DNA from 2 places in the Arthrobacter sp. Sr33 genome. Region 2 is predicted to be linked to the other one. Evidence: predicted binding sites of a transcription regulator. Region 2 holds the regulator's gene; the other holds the start of a gene.

Region 1 (8,347 bases), on a different contig from region 2:
CAGTTCGTCGTCGGTCAAGAAGCCGACACGCCAGGCAATTTCTTCCGGTGAACCCACCTTCAGGCCTTGCCGGTGTTCGACCGTGCGAATGAAGTTGGAGGCGTCGTTGAGAGAGTCGAAGGTTCCGGTGTCCAGCCATGCGGTGCCGCGGGGGAGGATATCCACCTGTAGCTTTCCGGCCTCAAGGTAGATTCGGTTCACATCGGTGATTTCCAGTTCGCCGCGCGGGCTGGGAGATAGATTCTTGGCAATTTCTACAACATCGTTGTCATAGAAATAGAGTCCAGGCACGGCATAGTTACTACGCGGGTTGGCTGGCTTTTCTTCAAGAGAGAGTGCGCGGCCGTCGTCGTCGAACTCCACCACTCCGTAAGCGCTGGGCTCCGCCACCCAGTAACCAAAGACCGCGCCGCCGTCGACATCCTTGAATCGACGTAACTGAGTCCCCATGCCCTGTCCGTAGAAGATATTGTCTCCCAGGACCAAGGCGACGGTGTCGGAGCCGATATGATCCGCTCCGAGCACAAAGGCCTGGGCGAGGCCGTCGGGTGAGGGCTGCTGGACATAGCTGATCGAGACACCGAACTGAGAGCCGTCACCGAGTAAGCGCTCAAACTGGTCGGCATCATGGGGAGTGGTGATGATGAGGATGTCCCGGATACCCGCGAGGATCAAAGTGGATAGGGGGTAGTAGATCATCGGCTTGTCATATACCGGTACCAGCTGCTTGCTGATGCCATAAGTAATAGGGTGCAGTCGTGAGCCGGTTCCGCCAGCCAAAATGATTCCGCGCATGGGACTGATCATCCCGTACCGCTAACCGAACAACCAAAACGGCGCAAAAGGGGTGCGGCCTAGCGGGCGGGAACCGGCAGGTATGGTGATTTCATGCTTAAACTACTCGTCACTGGTGGCGCCGGGTTCATCGGATCAAACTTCGTGCACTATGTCTTGCGCAACACCGACTATTCGGTCACCGTTCTGGATAAACTCACCTACGCTGGCAATAAGGAGTCACTGCGTGGCCTGCCCGCTGACCGGTTCAGTTTCGTTCAGGGCGATATTTGCTACGTCGATATTGTCGATGCCTTGGTAGCTGACCACGACGTAGTAGTGCATTACGCCGCCGAGTCACACAATGACAATTCCTTGCATGACCCCCGCCCATTCCTCGACACAAACGTCATCGGCACCTACACCCTGATCGAAGCGGCTCGCCGTCACGGCAAACGCTTTCACCACATCTCGACGGATGAGGTCTATGGCGATCTTGAGCTTGATGACCCGGAACGGTTCACGGAGGCAACCCCGTACAACCCCTCCAGCCCGTATTCCTCGACAAAGGCTGCCTCGGACCTGCTGGTGCGTGCCTGGGTTAGGTCTTTTGGCCTCCAAGCCACGCTGAGCAATTGCTCGAATAACTATGGGCCCTACCAGCACGTTGAGAAGTTCATTCCTCGCCAGATCACCAACGTGATCGACGGCGTCCGACCGAAGCTGTACGGTGCGGGGGAGAACGTACGCGACTGGATCCATGCTGACGATCATTCGTCGGCGGTTCTGGCGATCATCGACAAGGGCGAGATTGGCCAGACCTACCTCATTGGCGCGGATGGTGAGAAGAACAACAAAGAGGTCATCGAGATGATTCTTGGGATCATGGGGAAGCCGACGACCGGCTACGAGCACGTCGTGGACCGCGCTGGACATGATCTTCGGTACGCCATTGATTCCACCAAACTGCGCTCTGAGCTGGGTTGGCGACCACAATTCGGTGAATTCGATAACGGTCTGGCCGCGACGATCGATTGGTACAAGGCCAACGAGCAGTGGTGGCGTCCACAGAAGTCTGCCACCGAAGCCAAATACAAGGGTCAGGGACAGTAAAGCCATGGAACTAGAATTTTCCCGGCCTCTCGCTGCGACCTCTACACCGATTCCCGGAATGACGGTTTATACCCTGCCCGTTCATGGCGATAACCGCGGCTGGTTTAAGGAAAATTGGCAGCGCGAAAAAATGTCGGCCCTGGGGTTGCCAGACTTTCAGCCAGTGCAAAACAACATCTCGTTCAACGAATCAGCTGGCACCACCCGCGGTATCCATGCGGAGCCCTGGGACAAATTTGTTTCGGTGGCCACTGGACGTATTTTCGGGGCCTGGGTCGACCTGCGCGAAGGTGAATCCCTTGGCACTGTTTACACCGCTGAGCTTGACGCGGGGAAGGCCATTTATATCCCGCGAGGGGTCGGTAACGCGTTCCAGACCTTGGAGGACAACACCGCCTACACTTACCTGGTCAATGACCACTGGAGCGCGGATGCGCAGGCAGCTTACACATTCTTGAATCTGGCCGATGAGACTGCAGCGATCGATTGGCCTATCCCGCTTGTCGATGCTCAGCTTTCCGATAAGGACCGGGCTCACCCTCGGCTCGCCGAAGTCACGCCTATGCCAGGTAAAAAGATCCTCGTCCTGGGGGCTACCGGCCAGCTGGGCAAAGCATTGCAAGAGGCGTACGACGGCGACGCGACGGTTGAGTTCGCAGGTCGTGCAGAGTTCGACTTACTGAATCCAGCTTCCTATAGCGAGCGAAACTGGCGCAACTATCGCGCCATCATCAACGCTGCCGCCTATACAGCGGTCGACACAGCGGAAACAGCGGAGGGGCGGAGGGATGCGTGGGCAGCCAACGTTGTTGCAGTTGCGCGGCTTGCCTCTGTCGCCAACACCCATGGGATCACTTTGGTTCATGTCTCGAGCGACTACGTATTTGACGGCACGCAGGGTCCGCACACCGAGGACGAAACTTTTTCGCCGCTGGGTGTCTATGGGCAGACGAAGGCAGCCGGGGACGCTGTGGTATCCGTGGTACCTCGGCACTACATTGTGCGGACCAGTTGGGTTGTGGGCGAGGGTGCAAATTTCGTGAAAACGATGACCTCCCTGGCGGGGCGTGGGATCAAGCCGAGTGTGGTCGATGACCAGATTGGGCGGCTGAGCTTTACTCAGGATATTGCGGGTGCCATCAGGCATTTGCTCGACACCGGAGCTGAGTACGGCACCTATAACGTGTCAAACACCGGTGGGGAGGCATCTTGGGCTGGCATTGCCCAACAGGTGTATGGGCTCAGCGGGCAGCCGGAGGACTCGGTTACGGGCGTAAGCACTGCCGAATATTTCAAGGATAAAGACGCGGCGCCTCGTCCTCTGAATAGTGTGCTGGCTTTGGACAAGCTGGAAGCGTCTGGTTACCGTCCTGCTGCTGCGGATGAGCGGTTGGCCGCCTATGTGAATGGCCGTGAATAGCGACGGGTCTATTGTTGGCCGCATGAGCACAACTGCGACTCCAGCGGGACTGGGGCGGGTAGCGACCAGCTCACCGGTTCGCCGATTCATGACTTCGTCTAGGAAATCATCATTGCAGTCGCAAGTACAGGGAACAAGATCCCGATCGGCATGAGCGCTATGCCCCCGCGTACGGCCGTTTGACTGGCTTTTCATCACCGCTCGTCTATCCCGCGCAACGTCGGTGACCGGAAGCGCGCAGCGACGCGGGCGTGAAGGTCACGGCGGCAGAGCGCGCCCCCTGAGATCCGTAGGTGGGGGTCTGCAGGACGTCCGACGCTGCGCAGACAGCTCGTTCACTGAGCAACGCTTAGGCCATGGAGCGAATGACTTCTAGGGTCCGCTGATCAAGGTGATGACGACGACGAGGACCTGGATCAGAACGAAGCCCCAGAGAGCTGAGGCGACGGCCCACCATGGATGCCTGGCTCTCAGGGCGAGGGCACCTCCAATCAGCCCGAGCACAACGGGTACGGCAAAAACCCAGATAGGGCGGGTGGCTCCAGACCCAGTCCAATCAGGGAAGAGGAGGACGACGATCACCGCAAGGAGCATCAGCGCCCAAGTAAAAACGGGCTTGGCAGTTCGTGGCGCCTGGTAATCGGCGTGGTCAGCAGAGGACATCGCTTCCCAGCCTCTTTTCTTCATCTCGGTGCCGAAGCATGGGCAACTTCAAAGCATTGCAGAGGCAGTACGTGAAGTAGGTGCTCACGGCTGCCGCTACCATTCGTTCTTGCGTCTTCATGCGGGAGGCGTTTGCCCGGATGTCTCGGACGATGGCTCGGTCGCAGGAACAGGCGAACTAGCCGCGGGAGCCGTAGCAGCGGTCGTGTGTGCGGCAGATCGAGTCAAGGACGTCCACGGCAACGCCTCCACCGTGCCCGGGACCGCACCAGTTTCCCCAGATCGGCACACTCGCCTGAATCGACAACTGACCCTCGGGCGCGGACTGCTGGGATGCTCCGAGCTGGTTGATGATCGTTCCCATTTCCAGCGTCGCCGGGTCGGCATTTGCGGCCTGCGCGGCATCGGTATCGAAGTGGGTGGAACCATCAGGTGCAGTGCGCATGAACTGCGTTGCCTTCTCGACGTCGCGATCGAAGGCTTTTATGGCGTTCCCCTTCGCATTGCCGTGGCCATTGCCGTTGGTCTTGCCGTTGGTCTTGCCGAGCGAGGTTGCAGCAGTATCCGCGGTTGCTGCAACGGAGGTCATCACCGGTGACGCTGCTGTCGCAGGAGATCCACCGGTCAGAATCAAAGCCGCTACCCCGAGAGCCGCCCACGAGCGCATGTTTGAGCAACCAAGGTTTGACGACGAAAATTTTGAGACCACTTCTTCCCCCAAGAAGTAAAATGCTCAGCGCTGCCTGATCAGCATGCGCTAGTAAGGCTGACAGAATGCGTGGAACATCTTCGTCGTCAATGCCGTTCGCATTTCAGCGCACCATCGGCGCCGGTTTCGACCCGGTGCTCAGGTATGGCATCGAATACGCCCAGGGCATCAGGGATCGTCCATAGGGGATCGGCTACGGCACCTCATCCTGGGAGGCCGAGCACGCGGCGCGATTAGCGGCCGCGGCGGAACAGAGCAGCACCACTGTCTGAGCGATGAGCGCAAGGAATGCGACACCTATGCCCGTCGGACCACCAGCTACTAGTTGAACCACCACGGCGGTCAGCAGCCCGGCGCCTGCCACGGGCCACATTATTTTCACCACCGGAAGGGCCGCCGCGTGCCCGGCGACCCACGCCGCGGAGGACGCCCTGGTGTGCCGGGTACGGATCCCGGCGGACCCGTTTACACCGATGGAGCCCTCGGCTGCCTGGCGTGTAACGGCAACGCAGACGGCTGGCAGGAGTAAGAGGGTGAACGAGAGAAAAATCAGGCCGACCAGTTCCTCAGGCACAGTCCTCTAATCTGGCACCGTGAACGGTGCAGGCATCGCGCCACGCTCCACCCAAGGCAGGCGTGCACGTTCGTCGGTAAGCTTTCACAGTCATGCCCTCGAGCTTATCGAGCCACCTGATACTCCACGATTCCTCTGAAGCGGGGTGGTGGCTGCACGTTCATATTGTCCGCACCATCGGCGCCCTCAACCATTCACCAGCAGCCGACGCCATCAGATGCACATGGTGGCAGGTTCTGAAGGTGTGGAGGACTAGTGGCCACTCCTTCTCCACATTGGCCCCAGTCGCTGGATCATTCGAACATGTGTTCGATAAAATTGGACCATGGCAATCACCCCTTTCGAGCAGCAGACCGATACTCCTCGGTATCTCGCCTGGTTGAACACCGAACTGTCGGGGATTGCTGACTCTTTTCGTTCGGAGAGTCTGGTCATGCCCACCCGTGAACTTGCCGAAATCGCGGTGGCTATCGAGCAGGTCGCCAGAACTGCCGAGCAGCTACAGCTGATTGTGGCACACGCGGTGGAACATCAGAATGTGGCGGTTGTCGGTGAGTCCGACCAGCGGATCAGTCTTGGAGTGTCCGACGGCGATTCCTCCAAGGGAGCGCTGAACCGCACGGGGTGCAGAGACAACGCTGAGTATCTTCGGAACACTTTGCGAATCAGCAAGAGTGATGCGAAGCGGCGGATTCGTGTATCTGGCCAGGTTTTGCCCACGGTTCAGCTGAATGGTCAGCCGCTTGCTCCTCGGCTGGAACATCTTGGGGCTGCGATTGCTCGATCGGAAGTCAGCAGCCAGGCGGCCACCTTGATCAGTTCGGCCATGGAAAGAGTCAAGCCGTTTGCTTCGTCCAAGGATCTGGACGAGATGGAGGCCACTCTGACTCGGCAGGCAGTTGTCTCGGATCTGGATGTGCTCAGGGTGTTGATTCAGCGGTGGGAGAGTTTGCTCAACCCTGATGGCTCTGAACCAACCGAAGAGGTTTTGCGTGCACGGCAGGGAGTTTTTCTCCGGGGCAAGCGTCATGGTCTGCACTTCATGGAGATCTCAGCGACCGACGAACAGTTCGAAGACCTGATCACGGTGATGTATTCAGCCACCAACCCAAGGGCCAGGGCAGGGCTGTCGGCTGCTGAAGCAGAAAAGCTGGGTGGCGTGGCTAAGACTTTAGGTGCAGGTGCAGGTGCAGCTGCGGGCACAGGTGCAGGTGCAGGTGCGGGCACAGATGGAGGTGTAGATGCCGGCGCACAGCCGTCTGGTGCCGGGGCGGATTCTTCGAACGCTGAGGCGACTTTGTTCGGTTCATCCGGAGATTCAGCTGCTCAGGGAGCAGGGACCATTCCGGAAGAGGAGCTTGATCGGTCGACGTGGGCGCAGCAGTTGCTGGATGGCTTGGTGGGTGCATGTCGAATTGCCTTGGCTAGCAGCACGCTTTCCGACGCCGGAGGGATGAGGCCGCAGGTGTTGGTCACCATCAACTACAAGGACTTGGTGGCCGATGTCGGTAGAGCTGGTCATGCAGCGTTTGGCGGCTTGATCAGTGCTCGGTCGATTCGTCGGATTGCCTGCGATGCGAATGTCTTACCCGTGGTGCTTGGAACGCAAGGCCAGGTTCTCGATGTGGGGAATCCTCGTCGTTTGTTTCCTCCCACTATCCGTAAAGCATTGGCCGCGCGGGATGGTGGATGTGCGTTTCCGGATTGCATGATGCCGTCGCCCTGGACCGAGGGTCATCACATCCTTCCGTGGAGTCGAGGTGGCCCGACCACCGTTGACAACGGAGTGTTGCTTTGCACCAGGCATCACCATCTGGTTCACCAAGATGAATGGAAGATCGAGGTGAGGGACCGGATTCCGTGGTTTGTTCCGCCGCGGTTTATCGATCCGGCGCAGAGACCTCGACAGAACCACTATCACCGGGATCATCCCCCTGAGCAGGATCGCAATCCGTTGGTTTCGGGTTGATGTGCCGTCTGACTTGCTAGGCTTCGCCGCCGAGGGGCTTCAATTGCCAGCGAATTTCCACTTGCTCGTCGGGGCAGTCCCGTTTGCAAGACCAGATCGTGGATCAGATCTGCGCCATGAGGGCCGGCACCGCAGCCGTGCCCTCAAGCCACTGGGTCTGGTCCTGACGATCAAGGTTGTCCGTTCGTGCCTACAGAAGCCGCTCGTCCATGACGAGTGCGTTTATGAGGCGTTGTGGTTTGCTGAGCAGTGCATGGGACGTCATGCGCGCGTCCGCTGGCACGTTGCGGTCGGCCTAGAGGCCCTCGACGGCTTCCAATCGTCCGGAACGAACCGCGTTGGCGAAGGCCCGGTAATCCTGCTCGTTCTGGTCCGCGTAGCGCTCGGAGAAGTCGGTGATCGACACGTCGAATTTAGCGCTTTTGCCCATATAGGCAGCGATCGCGACCGGGTCACCGGAGCGGGCATGCGCCCGGGCCAGGGTCCAGCCGCAGATTCCGGCGTAGATGGTCATGTTGAGCGGTTTCATTCCCTCCACGACGGCTGAGCCCTTCATATCACGTAACTGGCGCCAGTACAGGTACCGGTTTTCCTGCGCGCCCTCGGTCCACCCCAGGAAGATGTCGCTTGCTGCCTGCATCATCCGCTGCCCCTGCACCACGCGCTCGCCCGGCTGTTTGAACTTGCTCTTAGGTAAGTGGTCCTCGAGCACGGATCGCGTGGCCTCCTTGAGTTGCAGGAACAACGGGTCTTCCTGATCGCGCCCCTGGAGCAAAGCGATGAACGCCCGGGTGCCAACGCTGCCGACGCCGACAACCTTGCGGGCGACGTCGATGACTTCGAACCGTTCGAGCAGGTGACGCCGGTCGTCCTGGAGCGTGGCCCGGTAGGAACGGAGCTGCTCGCTGATCACATGCTCAAGTTCATCGGCAGACATGCCGAGCGATCCGCCCAGCTCCCGGGCCGGGATGACTATCGGCGGCTGACTGACGATCCGGTACTTCCCGTCCACGAGTTCGCCAAGCTTGGAGAGGGCCTGCAGACTGTCCCGGGTGCGGGCCTTGGCGATGTTTTTCCGCGCCGTCTTCTCCAGGCCCTCGGCTTTCTTGAGGGTCTTGCCCTTGG
Region 2 (8,347 bases):
CTGGATGCCGCACGGCTGTTCACCGCGCCGGTCGTCGACCCAACGCCCGTCGACGGGACCAACGTCGAATTCGTGGTACCGCACGATCCGCTGGTGCACGACGGCGTCGGCCGCGTCAGGATGCGGGTGCATGAGCGCGGCGTGGGGGAGACCCTGTCCTGCGGGACGGGGGCGTGCGCAGTTGCGGCGGCCACGAGATTCTGGGCCGGGGCCGAAGCGCCCCTCACCTGGCGGGTCGAGGTGCCCGGCGGCGTCGTCGGCGTCCGCTTCCACGCCGGACCTGACGGGCGCGAACATGTCAGCCTGAGCGGGCCAGCCGTCCTGGTGGCGACCGGGACCTTCCTCTAAGGGCTCCCAGACAGCCGAGCGGTGCTAGGCGGTACGGTGCTAGGCGGCGTGCGCTAGGGAGTGAGGCGTTCCACCCGGATGATCCTGAACGACTTCGAGGTAGCAGTACGGGACACCTCGAACCCGTCGGCCAGCTGATCGGCAATCCACTTCTGCAGCGAGTCAGCGCCGAGATTCTTCTGCACCACCAGCCACGCGGACCCGCCAGGCGACAGCCGGGGCAGCCACTTCAGCAGCAGCGCGTGCAGCTCGTCCTTGCCCACCCTGATCGGTGGATTGGACCAGATGGTGTCGAAGGTGGCATCGGCGTCGACCTCTTCCGGGCGGGTCGCCAGCACATTGCCCAGGCCCAACAGTTTCGCGTTTTCCGCGGTGAGCGCCAGCGCCCGTTCGTTGACGTCGACGGCGACCACCTGGGCGTCGGGCGCCAGCAGCGCCATCGTCAGTGCCAGTGGACCCCAGCCGCAGCCAATATCGAGCATCCGGGAGCCCACCGGATCGGGGGCCTCAGCGAGCAGGATGCGGGTGCCCTTGTCGATCCCGTCGGAGCTAAAGATGCCCGAGGACGTCACCAGGGTGCGCTCCACCCCGGCCAGTACCGTGCGGAGCGGTTTGCGGGTCTCCGGGCCGGCCGGCTGGGCGCTGAAGTAGTGGGAATCCATAACAAACCAGCGTAGTCGAGCCGCCGACGGTTTCTGGAACCCGGTCACCGCCGAATCCGCCAGCAACCTGGGCGCCCGTGAGGGGAATTTCGGCCACCGCCGTCCCGGCAGGGCCCGCCCGGTCCACTTTGCTCACCGGTAGGGCCCTGCCGCGCCGGAGGGATCAATTGCGCGCTCAGTGAAGTGCCTCACCCGATCGGGACCGGGACGACTACCATTGAAGGACACCACTTTAGGGAGCGTATGACCACGAATAACGGGGGACCGGCGACGCCGGAACCAGAGATCGGCCCAGCCGAAATTCAGGCAGTGATTGATCGGATCCTGGCTAAAGACGAGGCCGCGTCCGCGAAGGGCGCAGGCAACCGTTTCGTCGGTGTCTCATCCGGGCACGACGACGAACGGTCGTCCTACGACGGCGACCAGCAGGACCTGGACGAACGGCGTGCACTGCGACGCGTCGCAGGGCTTTCCACCGAACTCGAAGACGTCACTGAGGTCGAATACCGGCAGCTCCGCCTCGAACGCGTCGTCCTGGCAGGGCTCTGGAGTGAAGGCACCGCCGAAGATGCGGAAAACTCGCTGCGGGAACTGTCGGCGCTGGCAGCCACCGCCGGTTCAGAGGTGCTCGACGGCATCGTCCAGCGCCGGCTCAAGCCAGACCCCGGCACCTTCCTCGGCTCGGGCAAGGCCCAGGAGCTCAAGGACATCGTGGTATCCACCGGAGCCGACACCGTCATCGTGGATAGCGAACTCTCTCCCTCCCAGCGCCGCGGACTGGAAGACATCGTCAAGGTCAAGGTCATTGACCGGACGGCCCTGATCCTCGACATTTTTGCCCAGCACGCGAAATCGCGGGAGGGCAAAGCCCAGGTCGAGCTGGCACAGCTCGAATACCTACTCCCCAGGCTGCGCGGTTGGGGTGACTCCATGTCCCGCCAGGCAGGCGGCCAGGTCGGCGGCGCCGGCGCCGGGATGGGTTCCCGTGGGCCCGGCGAAACGAAGATCGAGCTTGACCGGCGGAAGATTCGCACCCGGATGGCGAAGCTGCGCCGGGAGATCAGCGGGATGAAACCAGCCCGCGAAACAAAACGCGCCAACCGCCGTCGTAATGAGATCCCCTCGGTCGCAATCGCCGGCTACACCAACGCTGGCAAATCCTCCTTGCTGAACCGCCTCACCGACGCTGGCGTCCTGGTGGAGAACGCGCTGTTCGCCACCCTGGATCCCACGGTGCGTAAGGCCGAAACCGCCGATGGGTTGGGCTACACGCTTGCCGATACGGTCGGGTTCGTCAGGTCGCTGCCCACCCAGCTGGTTGAGGCATTCCGGTCGACGCTCGAAGAGATTGCCGACTCGGACCTGATTCTCCATGTGGTGGATGTGTCCCACCCCGATCCGGAGGGGCAGATCGCCGCGGTGCGGGAAGTGCTCTCTGAGGTCGATGCCCGCAAGGTCCCCGAAATCATTGTTCTGAACAAGGCCGATGCCGCGGATCCCTTCGTGATCGAACGCCTGCGTCAACGCGAGCCCCGGCACGTGGTGGTCTCAGCCCGCACGGGCGAGGGTATCGCCGAGCTCCTCGAAGCCGTCAGCGCTGCCATCCCGCGACCCAGCGTGAAGCTGACGCTGCTGGTGCCGTACGAACGCGGCGACGTCGTCAGCAGGTTGCACCAGTCCGACGCCGAGATCCTGAACCTTGAGCACGTTGAATCGGGCACCCGACTCGACGTCATGGTCCGTGCGGGTCTTGCCGCCGATCTGGAGGAATTCCGCCAGCATGCCTGACAGCGGTACCGCGGGGCCGCTGGAACTTCTTGACGCCGCAGTTGAAGCCATGGGCGGCGAGAACCGGGTGGGCCAGCATGAGATGACGCAACGGGTCGCCGAGGCGCTGACCACCGGGGACCACCTGCTGGTGCAGGCTGGCACGGGCACCGGTAAATCGCTGGCCTACCTCATCCCCTTGATCTCCCACGCCCTGACCCACGACAAACCGGCCATCGTATCCACTGCAACGTTGGCGTTGCAGGCCCAGATTGTCGGTCGCGACGTGCCCCGGCTGCTGAAGGCCCTCAAAGGCAAGCTACCCCGCCCCGTCGACGTGGTGCTGCTCAAAGGCCGCGGCAATTACGTCTGCAAGCACAAAACGGGCGGAGGCTTCCCCGAAGAGGGGGCACCCGACGCGCTCTTCAGCCTCGGCGAGGACACCGCCGCACCGCATCCCTCCGCCGGCCCGGCCACCCCGCTGGGCCGCGAGGTTGTCAGGCTCCGGGAGTGGGCCGAAACCACCGACACGGGTGACCGGGACGAGCTGACTCCCGGGGTGAGCGAGCAGGCGTGGCGGCAGGTGTCCGTGACCAGCATGGAATGTCTTGGCGCCCAAAAGTGCCCGGTCGCGGCGGAATGCTTCAGCGAACGGGCCAGGGCCAAGGCGGGCGACGCGGATATCGTCATCACCAACCATGCAATGCTCGCGATCAGTGCCTTCGAGGGGCTGGCGGTGCTCCCCGAGTACGACGTCGTCGTCATCGACGAAGCCCACGAACTGCATGACCGGGTCACCGGCGCGGTGTCCGGACAATTATCGGCGGGGATGATTTCCGCTGCGGCGTCGGCGGCCCGCCGTCATCTGTCAATCGCCACCGAGGGCCTCGACTCCGCAAACCGCTTTTTCGAGTCAACAGTCGCCGGGATCCCCACGGGATTAATGGCTGCCGGACTCACCGAGGAGCAGGAAACGGCGATCACCCAGGTCCGCGAAGCCTGCCGGGCCGTCCTGTCGGACGCCAAAGGAGACGGACCGACCCCGGCAGACGGTGGCCGGCAGATGGCGAAGTCCCACGTCCTCGCCGTCTTCGAACTCTGCGAGCGGCTTCTGACGGCGACACCGGCCGGTGAGGTGCTCTGGGCCTCACGGCCAAGCACCTTCTCACCGGGCACCGGGTATTCACAGCCCGACGACGACGCACCCGCGACCATCAACATCGCGCCACTGTCCGTGGCCGGGAAGCTGCGGGAAGGCCTGTTCGCCGATCACACAGTGGTCCTGACCTCGGCAACGCTCGCCATCGGGGCCGAATTCGGTCCAGTCGCCGGTTCGCTCGGTCTCGCGGGCGCCTCGGCGCCGTCATGGACCGGCGTCGACGTCGGCAGCCCCTTCGACTACCCGAAGCAGGGCGTCCTGTATGTCGCGAAGGACCTTCCAAAGCCGGAGCGGGGCACCTCGCCTGAGCAGCTCGACGAACTGGAGGTCTTGCTGAAAGCATCGCGGGGTGGGGCGCTGGGACTTTTTTCCTCCCGCCGCGCGGCCGAAGACGCAGCCGAAGCACTGCGCCCACGGGTCGACTTCGAGATCCTGTGCCAGGGCGAATCGTCAATGTCGGCGCTGGTCAAACAATTCTCGGATGAGCCGGACACGTGCCTCTTCGGCACCATGTCACTCTGGCAGGGCGTCGATGTGCCAGGCCGGTCGTGCCGGCTGGTGACCATCGACCGCATTCCCTTCCCGCGCCCTGACGACCCACTCATGACAGCGCGGACGAGAGCCGTAGCGAAGGCCGGTGGAAACGGTTTCATGAGCGTTTCGGCAACCCACGCGGCCGTCCGCCTCGCTCAGGGCGCCGGACGCCTCATCCGCGCAGCCGAAGACAAGGGGGTGGTGGCGATCCTCGATTCCAGGCTCGCCAACGCACGCTACGGATCATTCCTGCGTGCCGCGCTGCCGCCTTTCTGGTCCACCACCGATCGCACGACGGCGGTCGGCGTCCTGGAGCGGCTGGCAGGAAAACCCACGCCCGGGGGTTAGAGGGCGCGCATCACCGAGACGACCTTGCCCATAATCGTGGCGAGGTCTCCCAGGATCGGCTCGTACTGGGTGTTCTGGGGGAGCAGCCAGGTGTGACTGTCGCGCTGGCGGAAAGTCTTCACCGTCGCCTCGTCGTCGAGGAGCGCGGCCACGATGTCACCGTTCTGTGCTTCCTGCTGGCGCCGGACCACTACCCAGTCACCGTCGCAAATGGCGGCGTCGATCATCGAATCGCCATAGACCCGCAACATGAAGAGATCGCCGTGTCCCACCAACTGGCGGGGTAGCGGCATGACATCTTCCACTACCTGGTCGGCCAGCACCGGGCCGCCGGCAGCGATCCGCCCCACCATCGGAACCATGGCTGCGTCGATCGCGCCGCCGACGTCCGGTGTCGTACCCTGGCCCGATCCTTCTTCGCCGCTGTGCTGATCATGGTCGAGGGTCAGCGGAAGCAGGATCTCCATGGCGCGGGGGCGCTTCGGATCGCGCCTGAGATAGCCCATCCGCTCGAGCTGCGACAACTGATGGGTGACGCTCGAGAGACTGGCGAGCCCCACCGTGTCTCCGATCTCGCGCATGGAGGGCGGATACCCGTTGGTGCCGATGGCCCGCTGAATGGTCTCAAGGATCTTCTTCTGGCGGGGCGTCATGCCCTTGGGCACCTGGCGCCCACGCGGGCGGCCACGGGCTGGCAGGACGGCCGGGGCGGGGTCAGCCGGGGCAAGGTCGGAGGCCGGTTCATCCAGTGGTGCGTCGGACTCTTTCACGGTCGCTGTCCCTTCGATAAGAATCCATGTACCCCGGCAGATCCCTGGATTCCAGGGGCCGAGCTTATTTTGTCAGTGGCGGATGATGTGCTGGTTTCTGCTGGATCCCGAACCTTCATCCTTGCCCTAACGGTAAGGGAGTCAGGACACGTTTTCAAACATTTGTTCGATCGTGTCTCGACAAAGTTCGTCAATCAGTGCTAAAAATAAACAAGCAGTAATTCGAAGATAAGTTCGAACAAAACAGGAATCGCCGGTTTTAGCTCGAACACCGCCTTCAACCTTCAGGGTTGGTCCCGGGCTCATACCCCAGGACCGAATGGACTGATTCGAGAGTACAGAGAGGTGTATCCATGTCTGTCATCACCACACACCAGAATTTCCCCACCACCGAAAGCGACGCGACCACGAGCGGCGCCACCAAGCTGCGGCTTACCCGCAGGGGCCGGCTCCTGTTGGTCGGATTGCCGATCGTGCTACTCGCGTCGGCCGTTCTGATGTTGTCAGGATTTTTCAACTCGCCTGCCAAGGCATCAGCTGAAGGCGGAGAGGTGACCGAGACCGTCAGTGTCAGCGTCGCAGCCGGCGAAACCATCTGGCAGCTGGCAACCGAGTTCGCTCCGGACCGCGATCCGCGCATCGTCGTCTCCGAGATCGTTGAACTGAACAGCCTGGGCACCTCAGTGCTGCAGGCAGGGCAGCAACTGGATGTCCCCACCAACCGGTAACTCCTCGACAGCCAGTACTGCACCCCCAGAACCCTCCAACCCGGTCGGCCAGTATCGGCCACCGGGTGCGGAGCTTCTGCGAACGCGGTGAAGATCCTGATGAAGGGTGAAGGCCCGCCGATTCTGCACCTGCAGCACTCCACGCTTAACCTTGACAGGTGAGCGAACAGTTTGAGCGGTTGAGCCGGTTGCCCCTGCGCGAGGATCTGCGGGGCAAGCACCCCTACGGGGCACCCCAGTTGGATGTCCCCATCCTCCTGAACGTCAATGAGAATACCCATGGAGTGCCGGACGATGTCCGGCAGGCAATCGTTGATGCGGTGAGCCGGGAGGTCGGGGGGCTGAACCGTTACCCCGACCGTGAGTTCACCGAACTCCGGACCAATCTCGCACGCTACCTCGGCCACGGACTGACGCCCGAAAACCTGTGGGCCGCCAACGGATCCAACGAGGTACTGCAGCACCTGCTGCAGGCCTTCGGCGGCCCGGGTCGATCAGCCATCGGCTTCCCGCCGACCTACTCCATGTATCCGTTGCTGGCCAGCAGCACCGGCACCCGCTATATCGCAGGGCAGGGTAACGACAGGTTCGAGCTCAGCGCCGCCGACGCGGCCCGCGAAGTGCGCGAATCCGGCGCGAACCTCGTCTTCCTGTGCTCGCCGAACAACCCGACCGGCTCAGCGCTGGGCCTGGATGTGGTGGAAGCGGTTTATGAGGCGGGCAGCGACGCGCAGGCAATCGTGATCGTCGATGAGGCCTATGCCGAGTTCGCCCACGCAGGCACCGTCAGCGCCCTCAGCCTGCTGGCGGGCCGGGAACGTCTTGTGGTGTCACGCACCATGAGCAAGGCTTTCGCGATGGCCGGGACGAGGCTCGGTTACCTGGCGGCGGCCCCCGAGGTTGCTGACGCGCTGCGCCTGGTCCGGTTGCCGTACCACCTTTCGGCCATCACCCAGGCGGCAGCGAACGCGGCCCTGACCCACTCTGACCGATTGCTTGCCAACGTGGAAAACATCAAGGTGCAACGCGATCGGATAGTGACCAGTCTCCAACACCTCGGGTTGACCCCGGTGCCCTCGGACGCCAATTTCGTTCTCTTCGGCGGACTGGACGACCCGCACCGCATCTGGCAGGGCCTGCTCGACGGGGGAGTGCTGATTCGCGACGTCGGTATTCCCGGTCACCTCCGGGTCACCGCAGGCACCGAGACGGAAACCACAGCGTTCCTCGACACCCTCGGTGCCCTGCTGGAGGGGACCGTCTCCTAGACTGGTGATAGACCCTTTCCAAGCGGCGCCCGGTGCTGTCCCTACCGTCACCCATCCGCTACGTACCAATCGAAGGATAGCCATGAGCGTGGAAACCACTGTCGGACGCACTGCGAGCCGGGAACGGACCACCAGCGAGTCGTCGGTGTTTGTCGAGCTCGATCTTGACGGCACCGGACGCGCGGAGATCAGCACCTCGGTGCCGTTCTACGACCACATGCTGACTGCGCTGGCCAAGCACTCACTGATCGACCTCACGGTCCGAGCCACCGGTGACACGCACATCGATGTCCACCACACCGTCGAGGATGTCGCCATCACCATCGGCGAGGTGCTCCGGGAGGCCCTGGGGACGAAGGCCGGGATCCGCAGGTTCGGCGAAGCGACGGTGCCCCTGGATGAGGCGCTGGCCAACGCCGTCGTCGACATCTCCGGCCGGCCATACCTGGTGCACACGGGTGAGCCCGCAGGCCAGGAATACCACCTGATCGGAGGGCACTTCACCGGCTCGCTGACCCGGCACGTCTTCGAGGCGATCACCCTGCATGCCCAGATCTGTCTGCACATGACGGTGTTGGGTGGACGGGATCCACACCACATTGTCGAAGCCCAGTTCAAGGCGTTCGCCCGGGCGCTGCGCGCTGCAGTGGAACCGGACCCACGCGTGGAGGGCATCCCGTCCACCAAGGGGGCACTATGAGTGCGCCACGCGTAACGGTTCTGGACTACGGTTCGGGGAACATCCGTTCAGCGGTCCGTGCCC

What was found. The regulator LexA, encoded in region 2, represses DNA repair genes until DNA is damaged. The targets are predictions, from matches to a motif close to TCGAACANNTGTTCGA.
Region 1: a site for LexA is predicted at 5,551-5,566, ahead of ACX80T_RS14025 (HNH endonuclease signature motif containing protein). Genes of this name have one in related genera too.

The regions. Positions count from the first base shown of each region.
Region 1 is NZ_JBTNDD010000011.1:28,397-36,743, reverse strand. It holds gene rfbA (glucose-1-phosphate thymidylyltransferase RfbA) at 1-795, opposite strand, end outside; gene rfbB (dTDP-glucose 4,6-dehydratase) at 889-1,887, shown strand; gene ACX80T_RS14045 (sugar nucleotide-binding protein) at 1,892-3,307, shown strand; gene ACX80T_RS14040 (hypothetical protein) at 3,680-3,970, opposite strand; gene ACX80T_RS14035 (hypothetical protein) at 4,149-4,559, opposite strand; gene ACX80T_RS14030 (hypothetical protein) at 4,873-5,253, opposite strand; gene ACX80T_RS14025 (HNH endonuclease signature motif containing protein) at 5,579-7,222, shown strand; gene ACX80T_RS14020 (DUF2252 domain-containing protein) at 7,518-8,347, opposite strand, start outside.
Region 2 is NZ_JBTNDD010000005.1:40,946-49,292, reverse strand. It holds gene dapF (diaminopimelate epimerase) at 1-348, shown strand, start outside; gene ACX80T_RS08350 (class I SAM-dependent methyltransferase) at 402-1,010, opposite strand; gene hflX (GTPase HflX) at 1,254-2,798, shown strand; gene ACX80T_RS08340 (ATP-dependent DNA helicase) at 2,791-4,818, shown strand; gene lexA (transcriptional repressor LexA) at 4,815-5,471, opposite strand; gene ACX80T_RS08330 (LysM peptidoglycan-binding domain-containing protein) at 5,942-6,316, shown strand; gene ACX80T_RS08325 (histidinol-phosphate transaminase) at 6,475-7,584, shown strand; gene hisB (imidazoleglycerol-phosphate dehydratase HisB) at 7,667-8,284, shown strand; gene hisH (imidazole glycerol phosphate synthase subunit HisH) at 8,281-8,347, shown strand, end outside.